DNA from 2 places in the Cylindrospermum stagnale PCC 7417 genome. Region 2 is predicted to be linked to the other one. Evidence: riboswitches for the same ligand, from Rfam matches in the RefSeq annotation. Region 2 holds a riboswitch; the other holds the start of a gene.
The links. A riboswitch is a leader RNA that binds a small molecule or an ion and turns the genes downstream of it on or off. The one in region 2 is predicted to bind cyclic di-AMP.
Positions count from the first base shown of each region.

Region 1 (9,743 bases), 900 kb from region 2:
CTAAAACCACTACATCTGAACGATTAGCATAAGCTGCTAATTCCCCAGCTAAGAACTGACCCGCCAAGCGTCGGTCTTGGAATAGCATGGCATCACACGGCTTGTGACTATTTTCTGATCTTCTGAACTGATTCTATAAAGCTAACAGATCCCTGCCCTCTGACCAATGGAGCGAAATCGTTAATCTAGATATCTGTCTAATGGTTGAGTAATTACAGTCTATTTGTAGGGGCAAAACAATATTAGACATCGACCGAATTTAAACAGGACTTACGCAAAAATGACGTAAAACCCATGATTTACCGTAGGGGCAATTCATGAATTGCCCCTACATTTGTTAATTGATGCGTAAGTCCTATTAAATATGCGTTATCCAGAACCTTTGTAAAGACCTTCCATCGGTAGGGATTCTCGGCTCTAGATTATTTTCCGAAGCTGTCTATTGATTACCCCGACAACGTGTTGCATTCGGTAGAAGTTAAGCAGCAATTTGAGGTTGGTTCTGAGATCTAGTTGCAGTTGGCGGCAGCAGATGTGTGTAAAGCTGAGTCAGTCGGGAGGCGACACTATACCAACTAAAAGCAATTTCTACCCGTTGTCTGCCAGCTACACCTAACTCGTCTCGCCAAGCTGGGTTAGCGAGTATCCGGTCGATAGCAGCAGCAAAACCTACTTGATCTTTGGCAGGAACAAGTAAGCCTGTCACTTCCGGGACGACGGTAAATTGCAACCCACCCACATTACTAGCTACCACAGGTGTTTGACTGGCCATTGCTTCGACAGGAACTAACCCAAAGGGTTCGTAATGACTGGGCACAACGCAGACATCAGCGGCGGCGTAGTAGTAGGGGAGAACGGTATCATCTAAGCGACCAGGAAAGATCGTTTGGTCTTCTAGTCCCAGTTCAGCAACAATGCGAGAAATGCGATCGCGCTCGAAACCATCACTTTGGCCAGGACGACTACCACCACCGATCACCAGCTTCAGCTTCCCCTCACCCCTAAAACTAGACTTAGCAACAGCTCGCACTAAAGTTTCAATTCCTTTGCGGCGATCAAAGCGGCCAACATAAAGAACCATCTTCGCATCAGGGGCAATTCCCAACATCTGCCTTGCTGTAGACCGCTCAATTCCACCAAATTTCTCAATATCAGTACCACAGGGGATCATTTCCGTTCGCCCTCCGGTGGAAACAAGTATCCGCATGTGCTTCTGCTCTTGGGGACTAGTCGCAACTACACGGTCTACAGTCTCTAAACAAGCTTTTTCCACCGCTAACCGTTGGGTAGCAATAACGGGCACATCGCCAATAGTTCTATATTTAACTGCTCCTAAAGAGTGGTAAGTATGCACTTGAATCAGCGGCTGATGCTTTTTCAATTCCATGCCTACCCAAGAGGATAACCAATAATTTGTATGCACTAGGGAGTAACGGTATCCCTGACGCTGTTGGAATCGCCGGAATTCGGCGACAAATTCTGGTAGATGGGCAAACAAATCATCCCGCCCAATAAACTCGACCGGCCCAGCCTTTAACCGAATCGTGCGACAGTTAGGGCTATGTTGCACAATCGCCGCTTGCTCAGAACTACTGAAGCGAGTGAACATATCCACCTGCCAACCCTGCTCGGCTAATGCATAACCAACTTGACGCACATAGACGTTTTGTCCCCCTGCCTCTTCTTGTCCTATGTCTGCGGTAGGATCACCATCAACGGAAATAAGGGCAACGCGATACTTTTGACTGTGGTACATAGTCGATATTTACCTCAAGGCAACTATATCCTGCCTCAGACGCCAGAATTTACTTCAGAGTCAAGGGCAGGCACAACGAAGTGCAAAGTTACCAGCCAAGGATACTGACGAAAACAACGCATTACTTGTAATAATCACGCTGCTCGTTCAATCTCCTCTCAATGCCGACGAAGTTAGCTGACGGGCTAGGACTGAGAGATGTCCTTCTGGAAAAAGATCAAGTACCAAGTCGAAAGGATAAAGTTTGATTATTGTTATCCTTTTGACTCTAGCTTTCTCTTTCTAGCAAATTCGCCCCAGAACTGGTTCCTCCGTTCCCGATTTACCTTGATACATAATGTATCTTTAAGGCAAATGATGGATTAGGCAGACTGATTTTTATTCCCTTAAATAATAATGTATGATCATCAGCAAAGTCAAGAGGAACCACAAAATAATTGTGATCTGAATCACGGTATATTTTGTGTCCAAGTTAATAACAATTAGCGGTTAGGTAGAACGACAGTGGAATCAAACCTTACTAAAGTTTTGGTTGAGTTGCTTACCTCAGTACCTCAACCAAAGGTATAGGAAAATAAATACTCAATTGCCTCCTCAATAAATTTGTGCCAAATTTCATTAGGAATCCAAACTTGATGTAAAGTTTGCCTTGCCTCTGTCTCATTGATACCTTGATGAAGGCGGCGATAAAGATACATAAAAGCTGAAACTCTCATATTGGCAGCACAGTGAACAAATATTTTTTTATCAGCATTCGTTGCCATGAGGCTAAAAAACTCTGTTAGATCCTCAATAGTGGGATTTTCCCAAAGCACAGGAATGTTTACATATTCCATACCTTGAGATTCCACAATTTCTTGTTCATTAGATAAAGCATTATTTGAAGTTGGCAGTGCCAAATTTATAATTAATTGATATCCTGACTGTTTGATTACGGCAAACTGTTTTGCTGTTGGTTGCCCAGAAGTAGCAATTACATCGGATATTTTGAGAAAATTGGATATATCTTCAATACCATTCGTAGACATATTTTCAAATCTTTGATTTCGTTTTAAGTTTCGTATAGAGCACCATCTTGGTGTGTGAAAATGCGATTACCTCCGGCATCAGATTTGGCAACCAAGTCATCATCTGGATAGTAAGCTTCATCATCAGCAGTTCTATCCCCAACTTCCAGATACACTACCAATGCTTGAGAATGATTTACCAGTTGATGTCCATCTGCTTTACCTGCTGCAAAACCAGCCATCATTCCTGGTTTGAGGATTTGCTCTCCTGCATTAGTAACTAAAGTCACTTCACCTTGAATAAGATAAATAAACTCATCTTGTTTCGTGTGCCAATGTCTGAGTGCAGAACAGCTTCCTGGTGCCAGAGTAACTAAATTAACACCAAAGTTTCTCAATCCTGCCGCATTGCCTAAAGCCTGTTTCACTCTTCCTATTACCAGAGGCTGAAATTCAGCGGGGTAAATTGAACTTGTCCGACTGGGGACATTTTCTGGATTAATGATCATTTTGTTTCTTCCTGAGGTAATTGTTTGTGTTGGTACATTAATTCAAATTTACCCGCAGCACTTATAAAGCCCCAGCGTTGATAGAATGGAACCATTTCCGGTGAACAGAACAGAGAAATATGTTCAATCTTACTCAACTGAGAATGATTCATCACTGCATCTAGTAATTTAGCACCAAGACCGATTTTTCTATGGGTAGACTTAACAATTACATCGTAAATAATTGCCCGATAGACAAAATCAGTGAAAACACGAGTAAAACCAATCAAATGTTCGTTTTCATCTACCAAAGCAATAATAATATTTGAGTTTGCCAGCATCTTAACAACGCCTTGATATGTGCGGTTTTTACTCCAAAACTCGTTTTTGTACAATTCCACAAGTTCTAAAATCTGGTTTTCCGTTAACTGGTGAATAATTTGATAACTCATGAGTAAGTTTAAATTAAAAACAGGGACAATGAATTGTAAAATTGTTTAGCTCTCATCAAGAAGTATAGCAAATATTATTTGGATGAGGTACAAATTCAACTGTATTCATCTGTGGTTTAATAGTTATTTCTGTACTAACTTATTGCTATTTTTTATACAATTTACTACGCAAATGCAAAAAAAAACCTCTAGTAGTGATCATAAATTTAGCTTAATCAAAATCTAATTTCATTTTGAATGAAATTCCACCAACACGGTTGAGTCTATTGCTGCCATCCACAATTTTCCAGCCGCATCGCTGATATAAAGACAAGGCGGGGTTTGAACTTCTGACACTGAGTGATATAGATGGATAAAAATCTTTAGCGGCTGGTAACAAATGCTTAATTAACTGTGTGCCAATTCCTTGATTTCTATATTCGGGCAGAACTGCGATTGCGAGTTCTGGAGTTTGGTGATCAACATAACCATATCCCTGATTTTCACCTGTCAGCAAACGTAACCAAGCTGCTCCTACTGGCAGATGATTACTTAATAAAGTAGCAACAACACCCAGATCATTTTCACAGCCCCAGTTTTTCACATATTTGGTCAAATCAGGATGATTCATGGCATCATTTATTGTCAGGTTTTCTTCTGACATTTGTGTTGCTTCATAGAGCATTCGCCAAAGAAATGGCTCATCTTCTTGTGTGAGTGGACGAATTACATAAATTGATTTATCCATATCTCTATTCTGCTGTTACGAAACCTAGGTTAATTTACTCAGTGGAGTTTTTAAGCCGTCAATGCTGGTGAGATTTTTCTGCTGATGATAGTCTTTAATTCCCTGTTCGCCTTTTTTAATAGCCCAATTTACTAAAGTTTCTCGCTGTCCTTGGTATTCATAAAGTGGGACAGCAAAACCACAGGAAGTCTGCACACGTTCTATATCCGCCACAATAATTTGACGAGTTCCAGGAATCGGCTCAAACAGAGGATACAGGGAGTTCCAGTCGGGGGAATCTGGTAAAATTGTGTATCCCCGACCATAGAGACGGAGGATAGATGGGGGGCCATCAAAGGCGCAAAACATGAAGGTAATTCGCCCATTTTCTTGAATATGGGCTGAGGTTTCATTACCACTACCTGTCAAATCTAGATAAGCTACACGGTGGGGAGAGAGGATGCGAAAGCTTTCTAAACCTTTGGGAGAAAGGTTAACGTGACCTGTAGGATCTAGAGGTGCGGAACCAACAAAGAACAGGTGTTGAGCTGCAATAAATGCTTGCAGTTCTTCAGTGATAGAGTCAATAATTTTAGCCATACATTGTTTGATGTGGATAATCAGCCGGAAAACAACGAGTTGAGCTATATCTATGGACAAGGTTCACAGGTCTACCTTTGCTAGTATAGATTTTCGCGGCAATATTTAGATATAGCAGTGAAAATTAGATATGCATTATGCAGAACCCTTGTAGAGGCGTTGCATGCAATGTCTCTACATTTTTAAGAGAGATGTCTATTGCCTTTCTAATATTATGTCGTCAATCTTTGTTCCGCCGCCAATACAGCGAATCAATAGCGAAATTGCCCATCATGCTGGTGTTGCTTTGGATGTGCTGCGCCTCGACCTGATGCACCCGTGGGTTAATGGCAATAAATGGTTTAAGTTGAAGTATAACTTGCTGGAAGCAAAGCAGAAAAATTTGACGACGCTGCTCACTTTTGGGGGTGCTTATTCTAACCATATTTTTGCTACTGCTGCGGCTGGTAATCTTTTGGGATTCCGCACTATTGGGGTGATTCGTGGGGAGGAGAGACTACCGCTAAATTCGACGTTGAGTTTTGCTGTACAGCAGGGGATGCAGTTAGTTTACCTTAACCGGGAAAGGTACCGCCAACGGCAGACAGTAGAGTTACAGGCAGAACTGAGACAACAATTTGGTGAGGTGTTTATTATTCCGGAAGGTGGTAGCAACCTTAATGGTGTGCGTGGCTGTATGGAAATAATCGAGGCAGTGGGGGCGGTTGATACGGTATGTGTAGCCTGCGGCACGGGTACAACTTTGGCTGGGATGGCGCTATCACTGCATCAAGGACAAAATGCGATCGCCTTTCCTGTGTTGAAAAATGGCGACTTTCTCGCGGCGGAAATCGGCAATCTACTCACAAATTACCTCGATTCTGGGATGCCTGCACCAAATAGCACTCCAGCATCTTGGGAACTGGTGTGTGATTATCACTTCGGCGGTTATGCCAAGGTGAATGATCAGTTATTGCAGTTTGCCCAGCAATTCACAAAGGATTACAACATACCCCTAGATTACGTATATACCGCAAAGATGTTTTTTGGGGTTATGGATTTATTACAGCAGGGATTTTTCCAAAAAGGCGATCGCATCCTCTTAATACATACCGGCGGCTTACAGGGCAATATTGGTATAGAACAGCGACTAAAATAACCCTTTAAGGTGAAACCGTACTTAAACAATCTAGGTTATTCTAACTGAATAACTAGAATTGAAAGATATCTGCACCTATCTACCAAACTTTTGCTTAAAAAGGGTGAATTTATATGGTTTTAGCATCTAAAGCGAAGATTGACCCAAATTACCCCCCAGGACCAAAACATCACTGGTTAATGGGTGTAGTATCTGAATACACCCGCAATCCCATAGGTTTTATGAGTGAGTGCGCCAAAGAGTACGGTGATATTGTTTACTGGCAATGGCCATTGCTTTCGTTTTATCAGCTTAATCACCCCGACCATATCGAAGAGGTGCTAGTTAAAAAGAACAATCTATTTAGCAAACATCTGAGTTTACAGATATTGCAACGGATGTTTGGTAATGGACTATTATCCAGCGAAGGGGATTTTTGGCAGCGTCAACGACGACTGACACAACCAGCTTTCCATCGCGATCGCATTTTCTCTTATGGGGAGGTGATGGTTGACTACACCAATCGCCTGCTAACTAATTGGAGTGATGGCAAAATTATTGCTATTCACGAAGAAATGATGCACCTCACCTTAGAAATTGTTGCCAAAACCTTATTTGGGGCTGAGGTGACGGAAGTAGAAACGGTAGAGAAGATCATGCAGATAAGCATGGCGTATTTTGATGACCGCAACAATAACTTTTTATTATTCGTGATTCCTGATTGGGTGCCACTACCTCACAACCTGCGTTTTCAAAAGGCAGCACAGCAGTTTGATGAGATTATTTATCCCATTATTCAGCGACGACGAGAAAGTGGTGAAGATCAAGGTGATTTGCTGTCAATGCTGTTGCAAATGCAGGATGAAAATGGCAATAGGATGAGTGATAAACAACTGCGAGATGAAGCCGTAACGCTATTTATTGCAGGTCATGAAACCACTGCTTTGGCAATATCTTGGGGGTGGTATTTGTTATCTCAGCATCCAGAAATTGAACAGAAATTGCACGTAGAACTACAAACTGTGTTGGCTGGTAGAACTCCAACTTTTGCTGATTTACCTCAGTTACCTTATACCGACAGAGTGATAATGGAAATAATGCGATTATATCCACCTGCTTGGGCTATGGTTCGCACAGCTTTAGAGGACTGTGAAATTGCTGGTTATCCTGTGCGTGCTGGCGACAGTATGATTATGAGTCAATGGATAATGCACCGCGACTCCCGTTATTTTGATCAGCCGGAAGTTTTCAACCCCGACCGCTGGGAAGGAGATTTGGCAAAACGGATACCAACGTTTGCATATTTTCCCTTTGGTGGAGGCCCGAGAATTTGCATTGGTCAATCTTTTGCAAAAATGGAAGCGGTGCTTTTATTGGCAACTATTTCTCAGAAGTTTCGGTTAACATTGATGCCAGATCAGGAAATTACACCGTGGCCTGCTTTTAGCCTGCGTCCTAAATATGGGATGAAGATGTTGTTAAATCAGCGGTAGTAGAAAGGGTGGGGAAACCCCGCCCCTACAATTTTCTAAGGTTGATTTTTTACAGATTTGTTTAAATTCTGTTTTTCTGCTAACCAGGTAAATAATATAACACCACAAAGGTCAGCAGCTAAGTCAATTAAATCAAAGCTGCGATAGGGTGTAAATAGTTGAATTATCTCGTCCAATACACAAAAGAACATCACAAGAAATGGTGCAAGGGGAAGAGAAATGTTGAAGATTTGAATTTTGCGTTTATCTAAGGCTAGATGGCTCAAGTAAGCAGCAATTCCTAGCAAGATAAAATGACAAACTGTATCGAAATAGGGAAATTGTGGTATTTGCGTGGGGATGACTCTGAGGTAGGCTGATAGAGAGATGGACATCAAAATTGCAAAGTAAACCCAAAACGCGAAAATCCAACGCTGACGAGATGTCATTTTGATGCTTTTAAATGGTGTTTTTAATAAATACAACAATTAAAAAGAGCATTCCGCAATTGGGAATCCACTATTTTGCTAAAACTTTCTGAAATTAATATTAATTTAAGTGTGTATCTTTAGGACGTGATATCATGTCCGGTTGAATACTTATCATATCTGTGAGGGCTGGTAATGGGTAATGGGTAATTGGTAATTGGGAAAAAGGAAAACAGCAATTACCAACAAGGCCAAACTTATTATAAGTAATTAACCGGACTTGATATGATATTAGGGACTTCCAAAAAAATATCCAATCAGTAGGGACACAGCATTGCTGTGTCCCTACGAGTCTATGATTACTGGATATTTTATTTTTTGGTATTCCCTTACAGGGATTTTCAGGTAATTAGATTGTCCCTAGGTGAATTGAATATGTACCAAATATTCAATTATCCTACGTATTAAGCGTGCAAATTTGCTTGTTCTTGCAACCAGGGATCTACTGATTGTCCATCTTTGCGCTTTAATTCTATTTCTACTACCATCACTTCTCTAGAACCAGCAGGTGCGGGTTTTTTATGAAAAATAATGTCGTAGTCTGCGGGATTATGTTGACGTTCTTGCAACCATTCTTGTACTTTTGTTGTCGCAAAGAATGATTGACCTTGTTCAAACATTCTGGTAATTTGTAATTGCAGGGTGTAGGGATTTATCCGACTCATTTTATAATTCCTTGATAAAAACTAATCTTCCGTATTAAAATCTACTTTATCATAAATATCTGCTAGCAAAATTTGGCAGGGAACAGAGGCTAAATTTAAGCTGGTATCTCCATCTTCAAATTCGGAAAATATCCATTTATTGCTCTCAACTTTGCAGTATTGCTCAACGTGCATTGTATCCTGGTCTATGAGAATATATTCTTTAAAGCTAGGAATTGAGCGATAAGCGGCAAATTTTTCATCTTTATCATAGCTTTTGGTGGATTTTGATAAAACTTCAGCAATCATTACTGGGTTAGTCAGAGTGTCTCTTCTTCCTTCTGCAAACACTAAGGGAGTTTGGACAACCATCACATCAGGGTAGGTGTGAATTCTCTTGTTAGGAATCCAGAGACGTTGGTCTGTAACAAAGACTCGATAAGGTTGGCGCTTAAGAAGATAGTTCAGTGTACCACTGAAATTAAGTGCAATTTGATTATGATTTGGTGTTCCGCCTGTCATTGGTATAATTAATCCATCAATATATTCGTGACGTATTTCTGAATTTACCTCTTGTTCTAGATATTCTTCAGGTGAATAGTAGCGTTTTTCTTGGGCAATAGTCATGATATTTTAACTCCTAAGACTGCGAGTTATTAAGTTATCTAGGTTGTGGATTTGTCGATTTTAATGATTTCAATAATTTATCTATTTTAAATTTTTAAAACTTTTATTAATAAATTATGGGCAGGCGAGACGCCCGCCCTACAGTAATGTTAACTCAAGGTAGAACGCAATTCATTTAGTGCGGTTTCTAATGCTTCGGGTAATTTACTCGCATCTTTTCCGCCGGCTTGGGCTAAGTTGGGTCTTCCGCCACCGCCTCCACCACATATTTTAGCGATCGCACCGACAAATTTACCAGCTTGCAGTCCTTTTTTATTCACCTCTGGGCTGAAAGCTGCTACTATACTCACTTTCCCCGCTTCGGGAACCGAACCCAGCACTACTGC
Region 1 covers NC_019757.1:1,715,050-1,724,792, forward strand. The annotation lists gene CYLST_RS07145 (phosphoribosyltransferase) at 1-88, opposite strand, end outside; gene CYLST_RS07150 (glycosyltransferase) at 479-1,756, opposite strand; cyclic di-AMP (ydaO/yuaA leader) riboswitch at 1,904-2,119, opposite strand; gene CYLST_RS07155 (protein tyrosine phosphatase family protein) at 2,311-2,784, opposite strand; gene CYLST_RS07160 (cupin domain-containing protein) at 2,808-3,272, opposite strand; gene CYLST_RS07165 (GNAT family N-acetyltransferase) at 3,269-3,703, opposite strand; gene CYLST_RS07170 (GNAT family N-acetyltransferase) at 3,915-4,430, opposite strand; gene CYLST_RS07175 (pyridoxamine 5'-phosphate oxidase family protein) at 4,455-5,009, opposite strand; gene CYLST_RS07180 (1-aminocyclopropane-1-carboxylate deaminase/D-cysteine desulfhydrase) at 5,224-6,147, shown strand; gene CYLST_RS07185 (cytochrome P450) at 6,261-7,619, shown strand; gene CYLST_RS07190 (VanZ family protein) at 7,655-8,086, opposite strand; gene CYLST_RS07195 (hypothetical protein) at 8,491-8,751, opposite strand; gene CYLST_RS07200 (Uma2 family endonuclease) at 8,773-9,357, opposite strand; gene alaS (alanine--tRNA ligase) at 9,507-9,743, opposite strand, start outside.
Region 1: another riboswitch for cyclic di-AMP. It lies ahead of CYLST_RS07150 (glycosyltransferase); the one in region 2 lies ahead of CYLST_RS10590 (universal stress protein).

Region 2 (7,608 bases):
AATTTTGTTGTGGTGGGTGGTAGCACTTGCCAATCACGATGTAATGCCCACTCCACCAGAAGCTCTAATTGCTAATCTGGACTACATTTTAAACCCGTTTTACGAACGAGGCCCGGGAGACTTGGGAATTGGTTGGTTATTAATAGCAAGTTTGCGGCGGGTATTAGTGGGGTTTCTGTTGGGTGCAGTAGTTGCTATTCCCCTGGGATTCTGCATTGGTATGTCTAGACAAGCAATGCTAGCTTTCAATCCGATCATTCAGATTTTTAAACCCGTATCGCCCCTAGCTTGGTTGCCGATATCTTTAGCCATTTTCAATTTAGCAGACCCTTCAGCTATTTTTGTCATCTTCATTACCTCCCTTTGGCCGACAATTATTAATACTGCTTTGGGAGTTTCTAGCGTTTCTCAAGATTATTTAGATGTGGCACGGGTGTTAGAAATGCCCAGTTGGCGGCGGATTACTAAAATTATTTGGCCAGCGAGTTTGCCATATATTTTTACAGGTTTGCGAATTAGTTTAGGAATTGCTTGGTTGGTAATTGTCGCCGTAGAAATGCTCACCGGCGGTGTTGGAATCGGCTTTTTTGTCTGGGATGAATGGAGCCGTTTAAATCTTAGTTCAGTCTTTCTCGCTGTGTTGGTAATTGGCGTAACTGGGTTAATTCTGGATTTTGCTGTGGGGAAAATTGAAGAGTTAGTCACCCACCGTCCGAAAACTTCTAAATAACAAAATTTGTCTGATGCCAAGATGATTCTTCCAACCCACGCCAGCTCGTACAACTCTCTCGGCAGTCCGCACAACTTTGGTCACATGAGTAAGCGGCTACCTTAGGAAAATACGCTCTTCAACTGACTCTCCTTTAAAAGCAGGGGGCTAAATTGTTTCATTACCTCATTGAAAAGGGGAAATATTTGATTCCATTAGCTCCTTTAAAAGGGGGTCAACCCGTGGGGTATCTTATCTGAACCGTATTGGGCGCGAGCCTATTTATAAATAATTGATAGCTATAACCATGAGTGAAAATAATTGGACTCGACGGGACTTTATTCAGGCAATAGGAGCAACAACAGCGGGAATATCCCTATCCTCTTGTGGAATATCAGGAGATAAATCTGTTAAAGGACTAACTGAACAAGCCTTAGCTGTGGAACCAGTAGTCAGACCCCAAGACTTAGAAAAACCCAACATTAGCGTTGGTTATGTGCCTGTTAATGATTGTGCGCCATTTGCGATCGCCTGGAAAAAAGGTTTTTTCCGCAAATACGGTTTAAACGTCCAACTCAATCGGGAAGCCAGTTGGGCTACCTCCCGCGACGGGCTGATTTTTGGTCGTCTGGATGCTGCACCTGTAGTATCCGGTGCCGTCACCAATGCCAGAGTTGGTGCTGAAGGCGCACGCCGTGCCCCCCTTTGTGCAGCTATGGTAATTCACCGCCACGGTAACGCCATGACGATGAACAAAGATATGTGGAATTTTGGGATACGCCCCTGGTACGAATACCAACAAAAGTATGGTGATGGAGCGCTGGAAGCCTTTGGGCGCGATTTCCGGAACTACTTTGACAAGCAGCCCCCAGAAAGAAAAATCTGGGCAGTAGTGCTGAGTTCTGCCATTTACGAATACTTTGTCCGCTACGTAGCCGCCGCCGCTGGTGTCGATCCCCTGAAGGAATTTCGGGTGATTATCGTTTCCCCACCGCAAATGCTCACCAACATGAGAATCGACGCGATGCAGGCTTACATGGTGGCGGAACCTTGGAACACCAGAGCAATTACAGGTAATGAAGGTATTGGTTTCACCTTTGCCCAAGGAAAAGAAGTCTGGGCAGGACACCCAGATCGACTGCTAGCGGTGATGGAATCTTTCATCGACAACTATCCCAAAACCTATCGTTCCCTAGTCAAGGCGATGATTGAAGCTTGCCAGTATTGCAGCAAACCGGAAAACCGCCAAGAAGTAGCCGAACTGATTACAGGCCGCTCCTTTACCGGTGCAAAACCCAAAAATCCAGGCGACCCCATCACCAAGTTTACCGCTCCCGGAATTCTTGGTAATTACAACTATGGTGGGTTTGATGGCAAAGACCGCACTATCAAAGCTGCTGACACGACAATTTTCTTTGATATACCTAGCAACGTCGCCCAAGAGCCAGGAGAACACTCAACATTTTTATGGAGATCCAGAAGTATCTGGCTGATGACTCAAGCAGCTCGCTGGGGACAGATCAAGACTGTTCCCAAAAATGCCAATGAAGTAGCTGAAAAAGGCTGGAGAACAGATTTATATCGGGAAATAGCCGCTGAAATGGGAATTGAGTGTCCCAAGAATGATTATAAAGTCGAACCTCCAGAAGTATTCATCGATAACAAAGGCTTTGACCCCAGTGATCCAGTGGGATATCTCAATAGTTTTACCATCAGGGCTAACGCGCCCACTCGCTTATTCATGTCTTAAGTATCAAGTGCCAATAGTGACTAATAACTAAATTTTTCCGGAGAATTTGATCATGAAATATACCTCATTTCCAGAAGATACTTATCAAGAAGTTATGACCCGTAATGGATTTTTAGAAATTGAAGATTTGATCAAGTCATATCCGACACCAGACAAAGATGATTTTGTCGTTCTCAATGGTGTGAATCTTACAATTAATGAAGATGAGTATATTTCTGTCATTGGTCACTCTGGCTGTGGCAAATCAACACTACTTAAGATTATTGGCGGTTTTGAAAAAGCTACTTCTGGCTCAGTAAGGCTAGATGGAAAAGAAATCCGCAAGCCAGGTGCAGAGAGGATGATGGTATTTCAGAATTATTCGCTGCTACCTTGGTTAACTGTGCGAGAAAATATCCGGTTAGCTGTAGATGAAGTGATAAAAAAGGCTAGTCGTGCCGAAAAAATTAGCCTTGTAAATGAACACTTGGCAATGGTAAACTTAACAGCGGCAGCCGATAAGTATCCCGATGAAATTTCTGGAGGTATGAAACAACGGGTGGGTATTGCTAGAGCCTTGGCAATTCGTCCAAAAATGTTATTGATGGATGAACCTTTCGGGGCACTGGATGCACTAACTCGCTCTAAATTGCAGCGGCAGGTATTGGATATCTGGGAAAATCATCGCCAAGCTGTGATGATGATTACTCACGATGTAGACGAAGCAATTTATATGTCTGACCGCATCGTTTTGATGACCAATGGGCCAGCTGCTAACATAGGAGAAATTTTAGAAGTTCCCTTTGAGCGTCCACGCGATCGTAGTGCCATGCGAAACACAAAAGAATATTTTGACCTTCGCAACCACGCCTTGAATTTTCTTGACCGATATTTTACTCAAGATGAGTAAAATGGATTATCATTTTTAAGTGGGTAGCCTAATTCAAATTTATCAAATCTAAATTTGAAGCGGAGGAACCAAAATATGGGGCTAATCTTAATGAGAGACACCTTCCAGTCTTAGCCCGTCAGCTAACTCCGTCGGCAATGGAAGGAACCCCCAAAATAGTGGCTGTAATATCAGTTTTTATTGGGGTTTCCTTAATCAATTTGAGATTTTAGATTACGGTTTATTTCGTTTAATCCAAAATCTATAATTGGTTGGCCTGCTTCTCGTTCGTTATTCATTTCATAGAGAGAAGTTAAAGCTGTGAAAATTAAGCCAATGTTAGCGCGCTTGCAAAGTGCCATAGGTCGAGATGACTTAATTGAACAAATGGTATTGCTGCCTGAGCCAAAAAAACCTTTTTCTAAAAGAACCTCGAAAGCAAAATCAGTCAACTTAATTGTTGCCTACGATGCTTCACCCAACAGTCACACAGCCCTAGATATCGCTTTTTGGATTGCTCATCAAACGCGTTTAGCTACCAACGCTCAGGTCACAGTTCAAGCCGTTTATGTAGTAGAAGAAAATCCTAGCAATCAGTATTTAGATATCTTCAGCTTTGACAAAAATCAATTGCCATTAGAGTGTCCGGTTAGCGATATCTCAAAGTCGGTCACACAGGTTCTAACTCAACCAAAACTAACGGCAATTGCCACGCATCTACAACGAGAATCTTTAACTCCCATCAAACAAGCTGATAGAATTCTCTGGCAAGCACGAACTCTAGCTGAAGAATGGCAGGGTGGTTTCCAGTCTCATTTGCGGTTTGGCTGTATTAGTACAGAACTTAAAAAAGTTGTTGAATCAGAAGCTGCCGATATCCTGTTTATGGGCTGTAAATCTGTTACTCATCCGATGATTGAGACATTAGGTGCTAATTTCCCCTGCGCTGTCTTGGGTATTCCCAATTGTATTGATGAATAAATTTCAGTCAACAGACCGTTGGTGCAAATATCTAATACACCACCCAATACTTTTCGGTTAGTGATGAAAAGCTAAAGCAGATTCTCCCCAACCCTCCTTGGATAGCAGGGCTGTTTCCTTTATTCAAAGGCTCATAATGTCAAGGGTTGATCTTAGCGGTTGCTTTTAATTTTCTGGGTTGAAATGGAGGTTTTTCCCGAATTTTATTCCCGAAATTTATCACTAATGATATTGACAAAGCCTCCCCGCTTGTCGAATGAAACAGCCCTGCCCTCGACAAGTGGATATCTCGATCATGGGTGCATTATCTACACAACTGCGGAAATTATTTAGTGATAGTAAAGAATTTAACTCTGATCTAACTTTTGGCAAACAAACAGTCTACCAAGAACGAGAAATCATACCTAATAATTTCTCGTTGATTTCTATAGAAGAGAAGTTTGCAGTTGAGTTCAATATAGACCTTACCCTCAATCGCCCTGAAAAGGGGAGCTAAAAAGTGAAGAATGACCTCCGGAGAAGGGAAATCACCGGAGGCTTTGAACAAAGACATTGGAATAGCTGACTAGTCTATATATAAATAAATCTTGTTTACAAATCTGTTCCCTCCATCTAAAGGATGGGTCAAATTAAGTTCGTAAATCATTCTGAAGATATAGGGCAGAATACTTTTCAACTTCCTAGAGATTGATTTGCTGTTTCTGAGTTAAACACATAGCAATTAGCTTTTCGTAATAAGCTGCTTCATTGATAAAAATAGGCCAAACTGTTGATTTTCCCTCATAAACAAGCGTTTTACCCTCAAAGGTGAGAAACATTGGCTCTCCTGGACTCAATGGTTCATAATCTCTGTCTTGCAGTTGTGGATGAATCATCCCCAAAATGGAACCATCCTCTTGTTTTGGGTAGTCTATGCTCGACAAGTGGTGATAGACTGACAGTGTTTCCCCCGTTGATAAAATTTTGCCTTCGTTGAACCGCTCAAGATAGTCTAGAACTTGATGCACCAGTTCTTCTGTTTGTTGAAACAAATCTGCTTTTAAAATGCCTTGGGCAATAGGGCCAACCTCTATTGCAAAACCCAATTCACACAAGGAATTAAGGAAGGGATTTTCTACAACTGATGAGAAAGAACAGCGATAAATTTTAACTAACGGGTTGACATGGCTCAAATAAGCAGCTAGTTTCAAGTTGAAGGGATGGCTGTTTACCAGAATAATTGTCAGCCCCATATTACTTGTAGTGCTGTGTAAATCTAAAATAAAATCTACCTGTTTATCTCGATTTGATAACAGCATATTTTGAATTGATTTAGCTCGCAATTCTTCGTAACTTCCTAGAGTTGGATCTTGCAGTTTTTGCTGGAGAAAACAACGGTTTAAATCTTGATCTATGTATCGTCTCCCGGCGGCAAAAGCTTTAGGGTTTGCTAGCAGGGTTACAGTCTCGAAACTAGGTCTGGTAATTAGCTTAGGAAACTGGGCAAACTTTTGAATTAGATAAGCTCCGGTGAACTCATTGCCATGAGTTCCGCCAACAATTGCCACTCGATTAATCTTGTTCATCATGGCACTAACTCTGGAATGCAACCATTGAGGAATCTGTTTTTAGAGTAACTTAACTTTCTCAGGGGATTTTCGCAAGCTAGTTTTTTTGTTATGCCGAAATTTTGCCGGAACAGCCAAAATTTTATTGAATAGGGCTATATACTGAACCATTTATACAGAAAGCAGGGCATCAGATAGATGTACCCCCTCTGAGATAACGTCTGGTGACAAAGCCGCTTTAGGGATACCCTAGAGCGGTTTTGTATTGCAAAAATAAAAAATCTGTGAATAAATTGTTGCTATATCTTGTTTAGCGACATCTCTAAAATGCGAGAACTTTACCCATTAATCGAACCCTACCGAGAAGGTAATTTACAGGTTTCTGACCTCCACACTATTCATTTTGAAGAATCAGGTAATCCCCAAGGACAGCCAATTGTTTTACTACATGGTGGACCTGGTGGTGGATGTCCACCCTTTTATCGGCAATATTTCCACCCAGAAAAATGGCGTTTGATAATGTTTGATCAACGCGGTTGTGGCCAAAGTAAACCCCATGCTGAATTGCGAGAAAATACCACTTGGGATTTAGTCGGTGATATCGAAAAATTGCGGGAATATTTAGGTATTGAAAAGTGGGTATTATTTGGTGGTAGTTGGGGGAGTACGCTGTCATTAGCCTACAGTCAAACCCATCCCTCTCGCTGCACAGGTTTAATTCTGCGTGGCATTTTTATGTTGAGACAAAAAGAATTGCGCTGGTTTTATCAAGAGGGTGCTAGCTATATTTTTCCTGATGCTTGGGAAGAATATCTTAAACCAATTCCTCTTGATGAACGGGAGGATATGATTTCAGCTTATTATAAACGCTTGACTAGTCCAGATTTGCAAATTCAACTAGAAGCAGCGCGTGCTTGGTCAATTTGGGAGGGGAGTACAAGTAAGCTTTTTGTAGATCCAGAACTCAAGCAAAAGTTTGGTGATGATAAATTTGCTGCGGCTTTTGCGCGGATAGAATGCCATTATTTTATGAATAAGGGATTTTTAGAATCAGAAAATCAATTACTTTTGAATGTATCCCGCATCCGTCACATTCCGGCTGTAATTGTTCAGGGACGCTATGATGTGGTTTGTCCGATGATATCGGCTTGGGAATTACACCAAGCTTGGCCGGAGGCTGAATTTATTGTTGTTCCTGATGCTGGACACTCGATGAGTGAACCAGGGATACGCAGCGCTTTGATTGATTATACAGATAAGTTTGCTCTTTTGTAAGTCGCCTATTTGGTTGCAGAGATAAATGGCGATCGCATTTCGCGATCGCTTTTTATTGGACATCTCCGAAAAAGAATGTAGAGTAGAGACGTTCCATGGAACGTCTCTACAAGGGTTCCAGATAACGCATATTTAATTCTCGGAGATGTCTATTATTCACAACCAGATCAGGACAATCTAATTAATTATTTACCGTTCTATTTTCTGTGGAAACTCAGGGACTAACAAAGATTTATCTAATTCACCTTGTTCATTATAAAATTTCATTTCACCTTGTTCATTACATAACCAAATTTCTATAGCTTTAGCTTCTAAATATAAATTCTTTTTAAATTCCATTTCGTCCCAAGTATTACCGCTAGACTTAACTTCTATACAAATTTCTGGTGCAATAGACGCTGATACTTCATCTTCAATTAGTGCAAATCTTTCTGCTGAACACCAGACAACATCAGCAACTTTAACCCCATCTGATGTG
Region 2 covers NC_019757.1:2,613,115-2,620,722, reverse strand. The annotation lists gene ntrB (nitrate ABC transporter permease) at 1-730, shown strand, start outside; gene CYLST_RS10600 (ABC transporter substrate-binding protein) at 1,017-2,459, shown strand; gene CYLST_RS10595 (ABC transporter ATP-binding protein) at 2,512-3,348, shown strand; cyclic di-AMP (ydaO/yuaA leader) riboswitch at 3,379-3,497, shown strand; gene CYLST_RS10590 (universal stress protein) at 3,664-4,308, shown strand; gene CYLST_RS10585 (hypothetical protein) at 4,604-4,804, shown strand; gene CYLST_RS10580 (aspartoacylase) at 4,989-5,873, opposite strand; gene pip (prolyl aminopeptidase) at 6,183-7,130, shown strand; gene CYLST_RS10570 (Uma2 family endonuclease) at 7,320-7,608, opposite strand, start outside.